Regions from separate parts of the Intestinimonas massiliensis (ex Afouda et al. 2020) genome, predicted to be linked through region 2. Evidence: riboswitches for the same ligand, from Rfam matches in the RefSeq annotation. Region 2 holds a riboswitch; the other holds the start of a gene.
What was found. A riboswitch is a leader RNA that binds a small molecule or an ion and turns the genes downstream of it on or off. The one in region 2 is predicted to bind FMN.
Positions count from the first base shown of each region.

Region 1 (7,288 bases), 1.5 Mb from region 2:
TACGGTCAACACAGTCGGGTGGGCGGTGAGATGGGGTCATACGATGAGGTGCATTTTCTGGGCGGCGCGGGTGAGTTCCTCGCGGAAGTTGGGATGTGCAATGCCGATGAGGGCCTTGGCGCGCTCGGAGCAGGTCAGCCCCTTCAGGCGGACCATGCCCTGCTCGGTGACGATGTAATCCACGTCGTTCCGGGTGGTGGTGACGCAGGAGCCCTCCGTGAGGACGGGCTTGATCTTGGAGATGGTGTCGTTCTTGGCCGCGGACTTGAAGGCCAGGAAGGACTTGCCCCCCTTGGACGCCGCGGCTCCACGGATGAAGTCCACCTGTCCGCCGGCCCCGCTGAAGTTCTTCGGCCCGATGGTCTCCGAGCAGACCTGACCGAACAGGTCGATCTCCATGCAGGAGTTGATGGAGATGACGTTGTCGTTCTGCGCGATGACGAAGGGGTCGTTGACGTAGTCCACAGGCAGGAACTCCACCCCCGGGTTGTCGTCGATGAAGTCATAGGTGCTCCGCGCGCCGAAGGTGAACGTGACGATGGTCTTGCCCCGGTGGATCTTCTTGCGGTCATTGGTGATGACCCCGGCGTTGGTCAGGTCCACGATGCTGTCGCAGAACATCTCGCTGTGGATGCCCAGATCCCGTTTGTCCATCAGGGCCTGGGCCACGGCGTTGGGGATGCCCCCGATGCCCAGTTGGAGGGTGGCCCCGTCGCAGATCTCCTGGGCGATCATGCCGCCGATGATCTGGTCGTCCTTGCTGATGGGGGCGGGGGGCACCTCGGTGATGGGCAGGTCGCTTTCCACCAGCGCATCCACTTCCGAGATGTGGATGTGGCTGCCGAAGGTGCGCGGCATGGTGGGATTGACCTCCAGAAACAGGCGCCCGGCCTTTTTGCGGATCTCGCTCAGATCGGCGGCGGTGCCGCAACTGAAGTACCCATGCCGGTCCATGGGCGAGACCGTGCAGTAGAACACGTCCGGCCCCTCCAGCACCTGCTTCCACAGTACGGGCACCTGGCTGTAGTGGCTGGGCAGGTAATCAGACCGCCCCTCCCAGATGGCCTCCCGGTCAAACCCGCTGACAAAGTGGGAGACGTGCCGGATGTGGGCTTCCATTCCCGCCGCCATGTACTTCTGGTTCCGCATGGGCAGCAGCAGGTAGTGCCGGATCCCCGTCAGCCCCTCCCGCTCCGCCCGGTCCGCCAGGGCGTGCAGGATGGCGATGGGCTCCGTGATCTGTCCGTTGCTCAGGCAGATGTCCCCCGCGTGGAAGAGCTTGGCGACTTCCTCCGGCGTCTTACGTTTCTCCTGGTACATCTTGGTCCAACGATCCATCGTGACCCTCCTTTCAATTTGCCTTTCTGGTCTGTCCGTTGGGTTCTGTTCTCTGCCCATAAAGATAAGCAACCCCCGTGCCAAGTTTAAAAACCGGAAAAAGTCCCTGTTTGCAAGGGGTGTCCAAAAAAAGCCCGTTCCCTGATTATGCATTTCTGCATCAGGGAACGGGCCATATGGAAGAAAAAGGTGCGGATATTCAGGGCTTTTGACAGGGTATGCGCAAACGCATCAGCGATGCAGGAGCGTTCCCATCTTGCGGGAGACGGTGGATTGGTCCACGCCGAGGACCTTGGCGATCTCCCGGGTGGTGGTGTATTTTTCCTGGGCGTGGCAGAGGAGCTGACTCTCCACCTGCTGGATGGCCTCCTTCAGCGGCATGATGCCGTGGACCGTGACCTGGCAGGCGCTGACCTCGGCGCCGGACTGCCGGTAGCGGGGCGGCAGGTCCTCCGGGTAGAGCACGTCCCGCTGGACCAGCACCACCATGTTTTCGATCAGGTTTTCCAGCTCGCGGATATTGCCCAGCCAGTCCAGGGAGCGCAGGATCTTGCCCAACTCCATGGACAGCTCCTTGTGCTTGCTGTACTTTTGGTTGTACTTCTCGATAAAGTGGACGGCCAGGGGGATGACATCGTCCCGCCGCTCCCGCAGGGGCGGCACCTCGATGTTGATCACGTTGAGCCGGTAATAGAGGTCCTGCCGGAATTTGCCCTCCTGGACCTGCTGCCAGAGGTCCCGGTTGGTGGCTGCAATGATGCGCACGTCCACATGAAGCGTCTTGGTGCCGCCGATCCGGGTGACCTCTCCCTCCTGGATGACCCGCAGCAGCTTGACCTGCAGGTCCAGGTCCAGCTCTCCGATCTCGTCCAGGAACAGGGTGCCCTCATTGGCCAGCTCAAAAAAGCCGGCTTTCCCCCGGCGGCGGGCGCCGGTAAAGGCCCCGTCCTCATACCCGAACAGCTCTGACTCAAACAGGGACGCGGGGATGGCCCCGCAGTTGATCTTGATGATGGGCTTGTCCCGGCGGTTACTGGAGCGGTGGACCTGGTTGACAATGACTTCCTTGCCGGTGCCCGACTCTCCGGTGATGAGCAGCGTGGAATCTACCTGGGAGATGGTCTTGATGGTGTCCATGATATGCTGCATTTCCTTGCTGTGGACCACGAAATCCGCACCGGGGGCATTCCGGCTCTGGATGAAGGTCAGCTCCCGTATGTAGCCCTCCGCCACCATGCGCTGGTGCTCCAGACGGCTTTGCAGGTCGTTTAGCTCGGTGATGTCCCGAATGTTTACCACCACGGAGGTGAAGCTGCCGCAGATGTCGAAGGCGGGGGTACCGGTGGCAATGAGCCGTTTCCCCTTCTGCTCCAGGACCACGGTGGCGGTCTCCCTGGTCTCCAGGACCTTGAGGGCCGCCGAATCCAGGTACAGGCCCTCGGCGATGAGCTCCGTGACGTTCCGGCCAATGACCTCCCGCCGGAGGACTGAAAAAGCCCGCTCAAAAGCGGCGTTGACCCGGATAACGACGCCTTGGCTGTCGGTGACCAAAATGCCGTCGTGAGAGGACTCTACGAAGATGTTGATCTCCTGAAGCAGGCTGTTGGTCACGTCCAGCTCCTGCATGATGCAGTTGGAGTGCATGGATTCGTGCAGGATAAAAATGGTGCCCCGCCGGACCCCGTCGATCACCCACGGGTGGACGTTGCAGACCACCTGCCTCCCCTCCAGCTCGATGATGTAGCGGCCCTTCCCGCTGATGAGGTCCACCCGCTCTGCCATCGGCTCGGAAAAGGCCTCAAAACGGGTAAAATACGCGCGCTCCGGATCAATGCCCAGTCCATGGAAAAAATTCCGGGCGGCGCAGTTGCAGTGGATCAGTTGTCCATTGCCGTCAAACACAAGAATGCTGCAAAAAATGGTGTCAAGAATTGCCCGGTAGCCATCTTTGATCCCGTCAACACCTACGGTAAGATCCAATGCCTCCTCGTTCATGCCGTCCTCCCTCCTTGAATGACGCCTGTTGGTTGTAACACGTTCTGGGCGGCAAACTGTGGGCTGCCTCCAGACCGGATGTGCGCAGACTAATTTTATTATAGTAGGAGGACCTGGAAAATTCAAGAATCTTCGCCGAATGGAAAGAACTGCCGCATCCATCCACGTTCTGTAACCGCGTCTCTGCCGGGGCCGACCGCCTCAGCTCGCCCGGAAGGGCAACGGCCGCCCGTGGTCCTGAGCCGTCTCAAACCCGGGCTTGACAACCGGGACGTATGCGCCTATAATGCACTTAATTGAATCAGGATCTTCAGGGCGGGGCGCAGTTCCCCACCGGTGGTATAGCCCACGAGCCGTAAGGCATGATTCGGTGAAATTCCGAAGCCGACCGTACAGTCGGGATGAAAGAAGATCGTGTACCGCAGGAGTTATCACGCCTGTGCGCATGGATTTGCTCTGGAATGGCTGCATTCCGGAGTTTTTTCTTTCCATGGGCGGGGTGTTTCCGTGGTCCCGTCGTGCCTTGAACCATCCGTTCAAGGCATTTTTTGTTGCTTGGAGGCGGACCATGAAGGACAGCGACTATATGCGTCTGGCCCTGGAGCTGGCACAGCGGGGCCAGGGCTGGACGTCCCCCAACCCGATGGTGGGCGCCGTCATCGTCAAGGAGGGCCGGATCATCGGCCGGGGCTGGCATGCCCGGTGCGGTGCCCTCCACGCCGAGCGCCACGCCCTGCAAAACTGCGCGGAATCCCCCCAGGGGGCGGTTCTGTACGTGACGCTGGAGCCCTGCTGCCATCACGGCCGGCAGCCCCCCTGCACCGAGGCGATCCTGGCGTCCGGGATCGCCCGGGTGGTGGCCGGCTCCGGCGACCCCAATCCCCTGGTGGCGGGCAAGGGACTGGAGCTCCTGCGGAAAAACGGCGTGGCGGTGGAGACCGGCGTGCTGGAGGCCGAGTGCCAGGCCCTGAACCAGGTGTTTTTCCACTTTATTCGGACCCGGCGGCCCTATGTGGTCATGAAATATGCCATGACCCTGGACGGAAAAATCGCCACCCGCACCGGGGCCTCCCAGTGGATCACTGGGGAGGCCGCCCGGCGGCGGGTCCATCAGGACCGGCACCGCTGCACCGCCATTCTGGCGGGGGTGGGTACCGTGCTGGCGGACGATCCCCTGCTCACCTGCCGGATGGAGGGAGGCAAAAATCCCCTGCGGGTGATTTGCGATACGCGGCTGCGCGCCCCCCTGACCAGCCGGATCGTTCAAACGGCCCGGGCCGTTCCCACCATCCTGGCCACCGCCTGCGGGGACGCGGCCCGGCGCGCCCCTTACGAGGCCGCCGGATGCCGGGTCTGGGTCCTCCCCGCCCGGGACGGCCATGTGGACCTGGACGTCCTGATGGAGCGGCTGGGCGCCGCGGACATCGACAGCGTGCTGCTGGAGGGCGGCGGTACGCTGAACTGGTCGGCGCTGGAGGCTGGAATCGTCCAGAAGGTCCAGGCGTACATCGCCCCCAAGCTCTTCGGCGGGGCGGAGGCCCCGTCTCCGGTGATGGGGCGGGGCGCAGCCCTCCCCGCCCAGGCCGTACGGCTGAAAAACACCGTCGTTACCCCCGTCGGGGAAGATTTTTTATGGGAAAGCGAGGTGGACGGCCCTGTTTACGGGAATCGTTGAGGAGATGGGCGTAATCCGCGCCATCCGGCGGGGGGCCCGCTCGGCGGTGCTCTCCATCGGCGCGGCGGCGGTGCTCTCCGACCTGAAGCTGGGGGACAGCGTGGCGGTGAACGGCGTCTGCCTGACCGCCTCCGGTCTGGATGACACAGGCTTCACCGCCGACGTCATGCACGAGACCCTGGACCGCTCCTCCCTGGGGAGCCTGACCGTCGGCAGCCGGGTGAACCTGGAGCGGGCCATGGCGGCGGGGGGCCGCTTCGGGGGGCACATCGTCTCCGGTCATATCGACGGCACCGGCCGCCTGGCCGCCCTCCGACGGGACGACAACGCCGTGTGGTACACGGTGGAGGCCGCCCCTTCCCTGCTGCGGTACGTGGTAGAGAAGGGCTCCATCACCATGGACGGCGTCAGTCTGACGGTGGCCCGGGTGGAGGCGGACCGCTTCTCCGTCTCCCTCATCCCCCACACCGCCGCCGTCACCGTGCTGGGGCGCAAGCGCCCCGGCGACGTGGTCAATCTGGAGACGGATGTGATCGGCAAATATGTGGAAAAGCTGCTGCTACCCCGGCCGAAGGCCGAAACGGACCCGCCTGCCGGCGGCATCACCCTGGACTTTTTAGCCCGAAATGGATTCTAAGGAGGAACCGTCATGTTTCCGTACAACACCATTGAAGAGGCCCTGGAGGAGCTCCGGCAGGGGCGTCTGATCCTGGTCACCGACGACCCGGACCGGGAGAATGAGGGGGACCTCATCTGCGCCGCCCAGTTCGCCACCACGGAGAACGTCAACTTCATGGCCACCCACGCCAAGGGGCTCATCTGCATGCCCATGTCGGCGGCGTACATCCAGAAGCTGCAGTTTCCCCAGATGGTCTCCCACAACACCGACAACCACGAAACCGCCTTTACTGTCTCCATCGACCACGTCTCCACCACCACCGGCATCTCCGCCGCCGAGCGGTCGGTCACCGCCCTGAAGTGCGTGGAGGAGGACGCCCGGCCGGAGGATTTCCGCCGCCCCGGCCACATGTTCCCTCTGCTGGCCAAGCCTCACGGCGTGCTGGAGCGCAGCGGCCACACCGAGGCCACGGTGGACCTGTGCCGGCTGGCAGGGCTGAAGGAGTGCGGGCTGTGCTGCGAGATCATGCGGGAGGACGGCACCATGATGCGCGCCTCCGAGCTGCAGCAGAAGGCAGCGGAGTGGGGGCTGAAGTTCATCACCATCCGGGATCTGCAGAGCTATCGCAAGCGCCACGAGAAGCTGGTGGAGCAGGTGGCCGTCACCCGGCTTCCCACCAAGTACGGCGACTTTACCGCCTGCGGCTACCGCAACAGACTCAACGGCGAGCACCATGTGGCTCTGGTCAAGGGGGAGATCGGGGACGGAGAGAACCTCCTGTGCCGGGTCCACTCCGAGTGCCTCACCGGGGACACCTTCGGCTCCCGGCGGTGCGACTGCGGGGAGCAGCTCGCCGCCGCCATGACCCAGATTCAGCAGGAGGGCCGGGGCGTGCTGCTCTACATGCGGCAGGAGGGCCGGGGCATCGGGCTGCTGAACAAGCTGAAGGCCTACGCCCTCCAGGACCAGGGTCTGGACACCCTGGAGGCCAATCTGGCCCTGGGCTTCGCCGGAGACCTGCGGGAATACTTCATCGGGGCCCAGATCCTCCACGATCTGGGGGCCAGGACCCTGCGGCTGCTGACCAACAACCCGGACAAGGTCTATCAGCTTGCCGACTACGGACTGGAGATCGTGGAGCGGGTCCCCATCCAGATGGAGGCCACCCAGGACGACCTGTTCTATCTGCAGACCAAGCAGCACCGCATGGGCCACATTCTGAATTATTAAACGCAGGAGGAAAAACACATGAACATCTACGAGGGCAAGCTGGTATCCGAAGGCATCAAGGTGGGCGTGGTGTGCGCCCGGTTCAACGAATTCATCGTCTCCAAGCTGCTCAGCGGCTGCGAGGACGCCCTGCTGCGCCACGGCGTGGACGCCGCGGACATCTCAGTGGCCTGGGTGCCGGGCGCCTTTGAGATCCCGCTGATCGCCTCCAAGCTGGCCCAGAGCGGCAAGTACGACGCCGTCATCGCCCTGGGCGCCGTCATCCGGGGCTCCACCAGCCACTATGACTACGTGTGCAGCGAGGTCTCCAAGGGCCTTGCCCAGGCCTCCCTGAGCAGCGGGGTCCCCGTGCTGTTCGGGGTGCTCACCACCGACACCATCGAGCAGGCCATCGAGCGCGCCGGTACTAAGGCCGGAAATAAGGGCGCCGA
Region 1 is NZ_LN869529.1:2,166,731-2,174,018, forward strand. Features, by position in the region: gene BN2154_RS14400 (acetyl-CoA hydrolase/transferase family protein) at 37-1,338, opposite strand; gene BN2154_RS14405 (sigma 54-interacting transcriptional regulator) at 1,570-3,333, opposite strand; FMN riboswitch at 3,636-3,750, shown strand; gene ribD (bifunctional diaminohydroxyphosphoribosylaminopyrimidine deaminase/5-amino-6-(5-phosphoribosylamino)uracil reductase RibD) at 3,902-5,008, shown strand; gene BN2154_RS14415 (riboflavin synthase) at 4,989-5,645, shown strand; gene BN2154_RS14420 (bifunctional 3,4-dihydroxy-2-butanone-4-phosphate synthase/GTP cyclohydrolase II) at 5,658-6,857, shown strand; gene ribH (6,7-dimethyl-8-ribityllumazine synthase) at 6,876-7,288, shown strand, end outside.
Region 1: it holds a riboswitch for FMN, as region 2 does, so the genes downstream of both, ribD (bifunctional diaminohydroxyphosphoribosylaminopyrimidine deaminase/5-amino-6-(5-phosphoribosylamino)uracil reductase RibD) here and BN2154_RS07230 (ECF transporter S component) in region 2, are expected to answer to the same signal.

Region 2 (7,288 bases):
AGCCGCCGGACCAGCCCCGCGCAGCGCCGTCCCAGGAGAAAGCCCAGGCCCACAGAGAGGAGCAGCCCCAGAAGCACTTTTGCCCAGGCGGCCGGCTGAACGTTGGACAGGCCGCCCTGAAGGGCCGCGGCGGCCCCGGTGACGCCCGCCACCAGCGCGTGGCTCTCGCTGGTGGGAATGCCAAACCGCCAGGCCGCCGTAGCCCACAGGACGATGGCCAGCAGGGCGGCGCACAGGGCGGTGAGGGCATCGCCGGTGTCCGGGCCGAAGTCGGCGATGGTGTAGATGGTCTCGGCCACCGAGGCGTTGAGGCACGTCATGCACACCACCCCCAGCAGGTTGCACACGGCGGCCAGCCGGACCGCACGCCGGAAGGGGAGGGCCCCGGTAGAGACGGCGGTGGCGATGGCGTTGGGCGCGTCGGTCCACCCGTTGACCAGGATGACAGCCAGGGTCAGGACCGATGCGGTCAGCAGTCCGGGGTCGGAGAGCCGGGACAGGTAGGCAAAAAAGGAAACGGTCAAATCGGACACCCCCTCCCACAATGTACGAGGGAGGGGGCGGAGGTTATTCCAGCTTTCGGCCGCCGGGAGGAATGGACCCGGCGTGGTCGGCGGGGCGGTCGATGTCCTCACCCACCACAGCGGCGGGGACGATGGCGCCCTTGCCGAACTTGCCGCGGATTCCGTCCACGGCGCGTTCCAACTGTTCCCGGCGCTCCCGCCGGGGGGCGGTCTGGGCCAGGAAGAGATCCATCTGCTCCGCCGCCTGGTCCTCGGGGACCAGATTCTGCCCGGTGATGGCCAGCAGGCGGATGGGGGCGTTCATATTCCAGGATTCCCGGATGAGCTCCATTGCGGCGCGGCTCAGCTCGGTGGAGGTGCAGATGGGGATATCCAGCCGTTTTTGGCGACAGATGTTCCGGAAATCGGGGTCCCGTATGGTCACCTGTACGGTGGCGCAGCGCATGGCGTGCTTGCGCAGCCGGGCGGCCACACTGTCGGAGAGCAGGGCCACCCCGGTGCGGATGTCCTCCGGGCCCACCAGATTCCGGCGGAAAGTGATGGAGTTGCCGATGGATTTGGGAGGCGGCAGCGCCCTGGCGGGGACCACGGGGCTGTGCTCCAGTCCGGCGGCGTAGTCATAAAGCTGCCCGCCCATCTTCCCGAGCAGCTCTGTCAGCGGCTCCCGGCCAAAGGCGGCCAGATCCCCGATGGTCCGGACGCCATACTGGCCCAGGACCTGGGAGGAGGCCCGCCCCACGAAGAGCAGATCGGTCACCGGCAGAGGCCACACCTTGTCACGAAAGTTCTCTCGGGTGATGACGGTGGTGGCGTCCGGCTTTTTCAGGTCGCTGCCCAGCTTGGCAAAGACCTTGTTGAAGGATACCCCCACCGAGATGGTGAGCCCCGTCTCCTCGCGCACCTCCCGGCGCAGCCGGTCGGCAATGGCCTTGCCGTCCCCGCCGAAGAGGTGCATGGAGCCGGTGATATCCAGCCAGCTTTCGTCGATGCTGAAGGGCTCCACCAGATCGGTGTACCGCTCGTAGATGGCGTTGATGACCCTGGACCAGTGCCGGTACTTGTCGTGGTGTGCGGGCAGAAGCACCAGGTCCGGGCACTTGCGGCGGGCCTGCCAGATGGTCTCTGCCGTCTTGACCTGAAATTTTTTGGCCGCCTCGTTTTTGGCCAGGATGATGCCGTGGCGGCTCTCCGGATCGCCGCACACCGCCACCGGCGCCGACCGGAGTTCGGGCCGCTCCAGCAGCTCCACCGAGGCGTAAAAGCTGTTCAGATCGCAGTGTAAGATCGTGCGCTCCACATCGGTCACCTCCTGCCTGCCAGTATACGACGGCAGCCTCAAAATGTCAAACGAATGTTCGATATTTATGGGCCGGGTTCCCACGCCAAAAGCTGGGCGATTTGCTCCAAGTGCTCCGCTAGATCCTGGGTCCCATTGTAGTCCAGATAGATCACACGGTCCCCGGCGCAGGCGAAAAGCTGCTGCCCGCCGTAGTCTGTGTCGGTCACCAGCGCCAGCCGGTCGAAGCCGGGGGCGGTCAGCTCCTTTACCTGGTAGCGCTCCGGTTCATATTCGGTTTTCCAGGTGTGGTAGTCAAACAGGTCGTCCAGCAGGGGAGAGGCCAGGAAGGGAAGGGCCAGGTCGTACCAGTCCATGCGCAGGTGGCACGCATTCCCGGCGCCGGGTATGGTTCCGCGCTGCCTCACCTCATAGTGCTGGGAGAGGGGGTACCACTCATAGCGCACGTAGTTATCCCGGTCGGGGCCCTCATAGCCGGGATAGGAAAGGGGCTCTGGGAGGTAAGTCTCAACGCCCTCCAGCTCCGCCAGGGAGAGCAGCGGGGCGGGCCGGGCCAGACCGGCCAGCTCGGACGCCCACCGGCCCGCAGTGAAAAAGTAGACCCCGCTGGCGATGGAGGCGACGGCGCCCAGCGTCATCAGCAGGGTATAGAGCTGACGGATCAGGCCGGTCCGCTTCCAGCCCCGCCCGGTGGGGGCTGGGATGCCCTCGCTGAGCTGCCGCCGCAGACGGCGGATACCCAGGACCTGCCGGAGATAGTAGAGGAGGAACGCCAGGCAGAGCAGGGCGGCAAGGGGGGTGTAGAGAGAATTGCTCTCGACCAGCCGCTGGACCGGGCCGAAGGCGCTGTCCGCCGCCGCCCAGAGAAAGAGGGCCGCCATGACGAGCGCCGCCAGAACGCACACCAGCCCGGAGCGGGTCAGCCGCCTGCTCAGATGCTCCAGCGCGTAGCTCTGGGCCACCGGATCGGTGTGAAATTCCTCGGTCTCCGGGTCATCGGCCCAGTAGACGGCAAAGGCCTGGCCAAAGGGGCCGGCATAGTGCCACCCCCGCCCGGCGCTGTAGTCCACCTGCTCCCGGGCCAGCGAAGCCGGGACAGAGCCGCTGGGTTCGGCGTGGTAGCGGATGGGCATGGGCCTGCCCCGGCGGAACCGGGCAAAGCAGGAGCCCATTTCGGTGAAGAAAAGCCCTCTGGCGGCCATGTCCTCCAGCCAGCTCTCAATGCCGTGCATGTCCAGAAAGTCCACGGGGACCAGCTTGCGCACCAGCTTCATGTCTCATCATCCTCCTCGCTTTCCGCGTCGGCGATGCAGGCCCTGAGCCGCTCCAGTTCGTCGCCGTACAGGGCGCGGCCCTTGTCCGTCAGACGGTAAGTCCGTTTCCGACCCAGAACGTTGACCTCACGGATGAGCTGCTCCTCTTCAAATTTGGCCAGGATGGTGTAGAGGGTCCCGGGTCCCAGCCGGACCCGGCCGCAGGTTTTGCGCTCCACGAAGTCCGCAATCTCGGCGCCGCATAAATCCCGCTTCCGAAAGGACATGAGCACGTAGAACATCGTCTCGGTCAGCGCCTCCAGAGGTCTTTTGGACATCACATGTCCTCCTTATATCGAGCTTCGATATCGACTGTTGATATTATAAGCTTCCGGGATGGCGCTGTCAAGGCAAACAAAAAACGCCCCGACGGCCGTTGAGACGGTCGGGGCGTTTTCAGACTGAGGGATCAGATGTTTTCCGCCTCGGGCTTGGAGACGTCCTTTCTGGGCTCGCCGTGGACGATGTGGCGGGAAACGGCCTTGTAGACCACAAAGGTGATACAGGAATTGATGCCTGCCTTGAGCAGGTTAAAGGGGAGGATAACGGGCAGAAGCATGGCGTCTACCACTTCGGTGGGAGCACCCATGAACATGGGGGTGATAAAGTGGTTGGCGACCATCATCACAAGGCCCATGGTCAGCGTGCCGCAGCACAGGCCGACGACGGCGCCGGCACGGGTGTGCTTGAAGCGGTAAATGGTGGCGGAGACCAGTACCAGGGCGCTGGTGGCGATAACGTGCATGAGGAAACCATAGACGCCGTCGCCGCCCAGGAAGAAGGCCTGGATAAAGGAAGCGAGCACGGTGATGATGACGCCGGCTACCGGACCGTAGGCAAAGGCGCCGATCAAAATAGGCACGTCGGCGGGGTCATACTGGAGAAAGGCGGCGGAGGGGAACAGGGGGAAGTGGACCAGCGTGATGAGAACGGCGCCGATGGCGGTGAGCATGGCCAGTACCGTGAGCTGCTTGGTGCGGGGATTCATAAAGAGCACTCCTTTTCAGACGCAGGATTCCGCTGCGCCCCATGTAATGGAAAACACCTGAAAGGCATCAATGTCTTCCAGGTGTTAAAAACATGGGAAAGGTGCGCGTTTCTTAACACATCTTCTTCCATCCAGACTTCGCATCCAATGGGATGCGTCACTGTCGGTCCCGGAGTTCCACCGGGTCGGTCGTTCGGAGAACGAGTCGCGGACTTTACCGCCGATCGGGATTTTCACCCTGCCCTGAAGACATCTGTGATTCAGTTGTTTTCAACTTCTATTATACGCACAGCCCCCAAAAAAGCAAGTCTAAAATCAAAAAAGTTTACGCACAAATGTTCGATAAAACATTGACTTGCCCTTTTGGATATACTACAATAAGCAAAAAGAGAGAGGGAGAAGGTCATGGACAGAGCCACCACCTGCTGCTTTACCGGGCACCGGCCCAATAAGCTCCCTTGGGGCGAGGACGAGCGGGCCCCCCGCTGTCTGGCGCTGAAGGCCCGGCTGGCGGAGCTGCTGGAGGACTGCTACCGGCAGGGCTACCGCCACTTCATCTGCGGCATGGCCCAGGGGGCCGACATGTACTTTGGAGAAGCGGTGCTGGCCCTGCGGGAAAAGCACCCGGACGTAACGCTGGAGGCGGCCATCCCCTGCGAGGAGCAGGCTGCCCGCTGGAAGGAACGGGACCGCAACCGCTATTTCGGGCTGGTGGAGCGCTGTGATCTGGAGACCATGGTGCAGCACCGCTATACCAGCGGCTGTATGCAGCGGCGCAACCGTTATATGGTGGATCGCTCCTCGCTGGTCCTGGCCGTCTACGACGGGATGCTGGGGGGGACCATGTATACCCTGACCTATGCCATGCGGCAGGGCGTGCGGGTGGTGACCATGGACCTGGACGGAACGATTGGCTGACAGGGCGGGTATCCGGATGTTCCGGATGCCCGCACTTTTGCATTTGCAAAAATAACTTGACATTCTGCTTTTGCAGAGGTAAGATACGAGCACAGAGATTTCTGCAAATGCAAATATAGGAGGAACCCCAATGAGAGAGAGCAGACGGCTGCCGGAATCGGAGCTGGACATCATGCTGGTGGTGTGGAAGGAGGGGGGCGCGGCGACGGCCCCCGCCATCCTGGCGGGTCTTGAGCGGCCTCTGACGGCCAGCGCGCTGCACAGCTATCTGAAGCGGCTGGAGGAAAAGGGCTTTCTGACCTGCGTCAAAAGTGGAAAAGTAAATACCTATACGGCTTTGATCTCCCAGGCGGATTACCAGAGAAGCGAGGGGAGGAGCATCCTCCGCAAGCTCTACGGGGGTTCCCTGACCCGGTTTGCCGCCGCCCTCTATGACGAAGGCCCGGTGGACCAGCAGGAGATTGCCCAGCTCCAGGCCCTGCTGGAGGAGCTGAGGGGGGAAGCCCGGTGATCGGAGCCCTGTTTCAGCGGTTTGTTCTGCTGTCCCTGAGCGGTTCGATGGTGCTGCTGCCCCTGCTGCTTTTCGCCGGTCTCATCCAGCGGCGGTATCGGGCACAGAGCTGTGCGGTGCTGTGGCTGCTGCTGGCGGTGCGGCTGCTGCTGCCCGTCCGGGTGCCGCTGGAATTGCTGCGGCCCGCTGTGACTCTGCCCATGCCGGAGTATACCGCCATCATGCTGCCCCAGACACCGTCGGAGTCCGCACCTGCCGCTCCGGCGTCTGCCGCGCCGTCTGTGGGGGCCAAGCCCCCTGCGGCGGAAAAGGCCCCCACACGCTCCGCGGCGGAGCGGCTGGGGACCGTCTGGCTGCTGGGAGCCGCCGTCTTTCTGCTGGGGCAGGGGGCGGCCTGCCGCCTGACCCGCCGCCGCCTGATGCGAGGGGCGCGGGAGGACGCAGAGGACCAGGCGTGCGTGGAGCGACTCCGGCGAGAGCTGGGAGTCAAAGGGAACACGGCGGTCTGGCGAACCGCCTGGGCGGCCACGCCCCTGACGCTGGGGCTCCTGCGTCCGGTGATCCTGCTGCCGGAGGAGGCCCTCCCGGCGGAGCACCTGGAGCTGGTCCTGCGCCATGAGCTGCTCCACATCCGGCGGGGCGACCTGTGGTACAAGGCGCTGCTGCTGGCGGTTAACGCCGTCCACTGGTTCAACCCCCTGGTGTGGTGGATGGCCCGGGAGGCCGGGCGCAATTTGGAATATTGCTGTGACGACGCGGTGGTGCGGGGCCGGGATGCCGACTTCCGCCGCCGCTATGGAGAGGTTCTGCTGCATGCCGCCGGCGGAGGCGGGCCCGTGCTGTGCACTCGGTTCGGAGACAGCGGGACACGTCTGAAAGGAAGGCTGATGAATTTGTTTCAAACCAAGCGGACCGGGGCGGCCATGGTCTGTGTGGTCCTGGCCGGGGCGGTGCTGGCCGGCGGACTGGTCGCCTGTGAGAGCGCCGGAGCGGCGGGCTCCGGTGATCCCGCGGCCTCCGTGGCTCCGCCCGCCCCGACGGAGACGGCTCGGGCGGGGAAGGACCTGGTGCTGGAAAATGTAGTCCTTCTACATCTGGAAAATTCCGAAATCTATGTGCCGGTGAATAGCATGGAGCCCGATGTCATGTCTGCGGATACGATGGGGGAGGTGCTGGTGGACCGGAAACTGACCGATGGGACAGAGGTCGTGTGCTATTGGATGCCGGATAGTGAGTATACGAAATACTGGGCTATCCGGCAGGGAGACAGCTTGCTGCGGTTTTGTGTAGAGGACAGCGCTTATCAGGCAGGCTATTCGATAGAAGAATTTCAGAATGTGCTTGGGAAAAACGGGTTTCGGATTGAAGCACCCAGAGGAGCGGCCTATCAGGCCTATGATTATTATTACATAGACACAAACGGCGTGCCGAGGCTGCTGGCAGATTGCGCCAACTGGGTAGAAGAGCGTGATTCAAATGGTGACGGCGAAAAGGAACTGCTCTACTTTTATCATGGCGGAGCCTTGCCGTACTACTACTTTCGACAGGGTGACGTGATATATAAAGCGGATATAGAATCTCTGTGGCAGAATAGGTTTCCGGATTTCCAATTAGGGGCTAAAGCGCCGCCTTATGAATGGGCGGATAGAGGCTTGACGGTATATTACAGCAAAAAGATGGAGAATAGCTCGGTCGAACCGGAATTACAGAAAGCGTATCTGGACTTTACGGCTGAGA
Region 2 is NZ_LN869529.1:676,297-683,584, forward strand. Features, by position in the region: gene BN2154_RS07210 (inorganic phosphate transporter) at 1-524, opposite strand, end outside; gene dinB (DNA polymerase IV) at 568-1,821, opposite strand; gene BN2154_RS16440 (DUF2812 domain-containing protein) at 1,887-3,095, opposite strand; gene BN2154_RS07225 (PadR family transcriptional regulator) at 3,092-3,412, opposite strand; gene BN2154_RS07230 (ECF transporter S component) at 3,544-4,122, opposite strand; FMN riboswitch at 4,238-4,377, opposite strand; gene BN2154_RS07235 (SLOG family protein) at 4,528-5,040, shown strand; gene BN2154_RS07240 (BlaI/MecI/CopY family transcriptional regulator) at 5,171-5,551, shown strand; gene BN2154_RS07245 (M23/M56 family metallopeptidase) at 5,548-7,288, shown strand, end outside.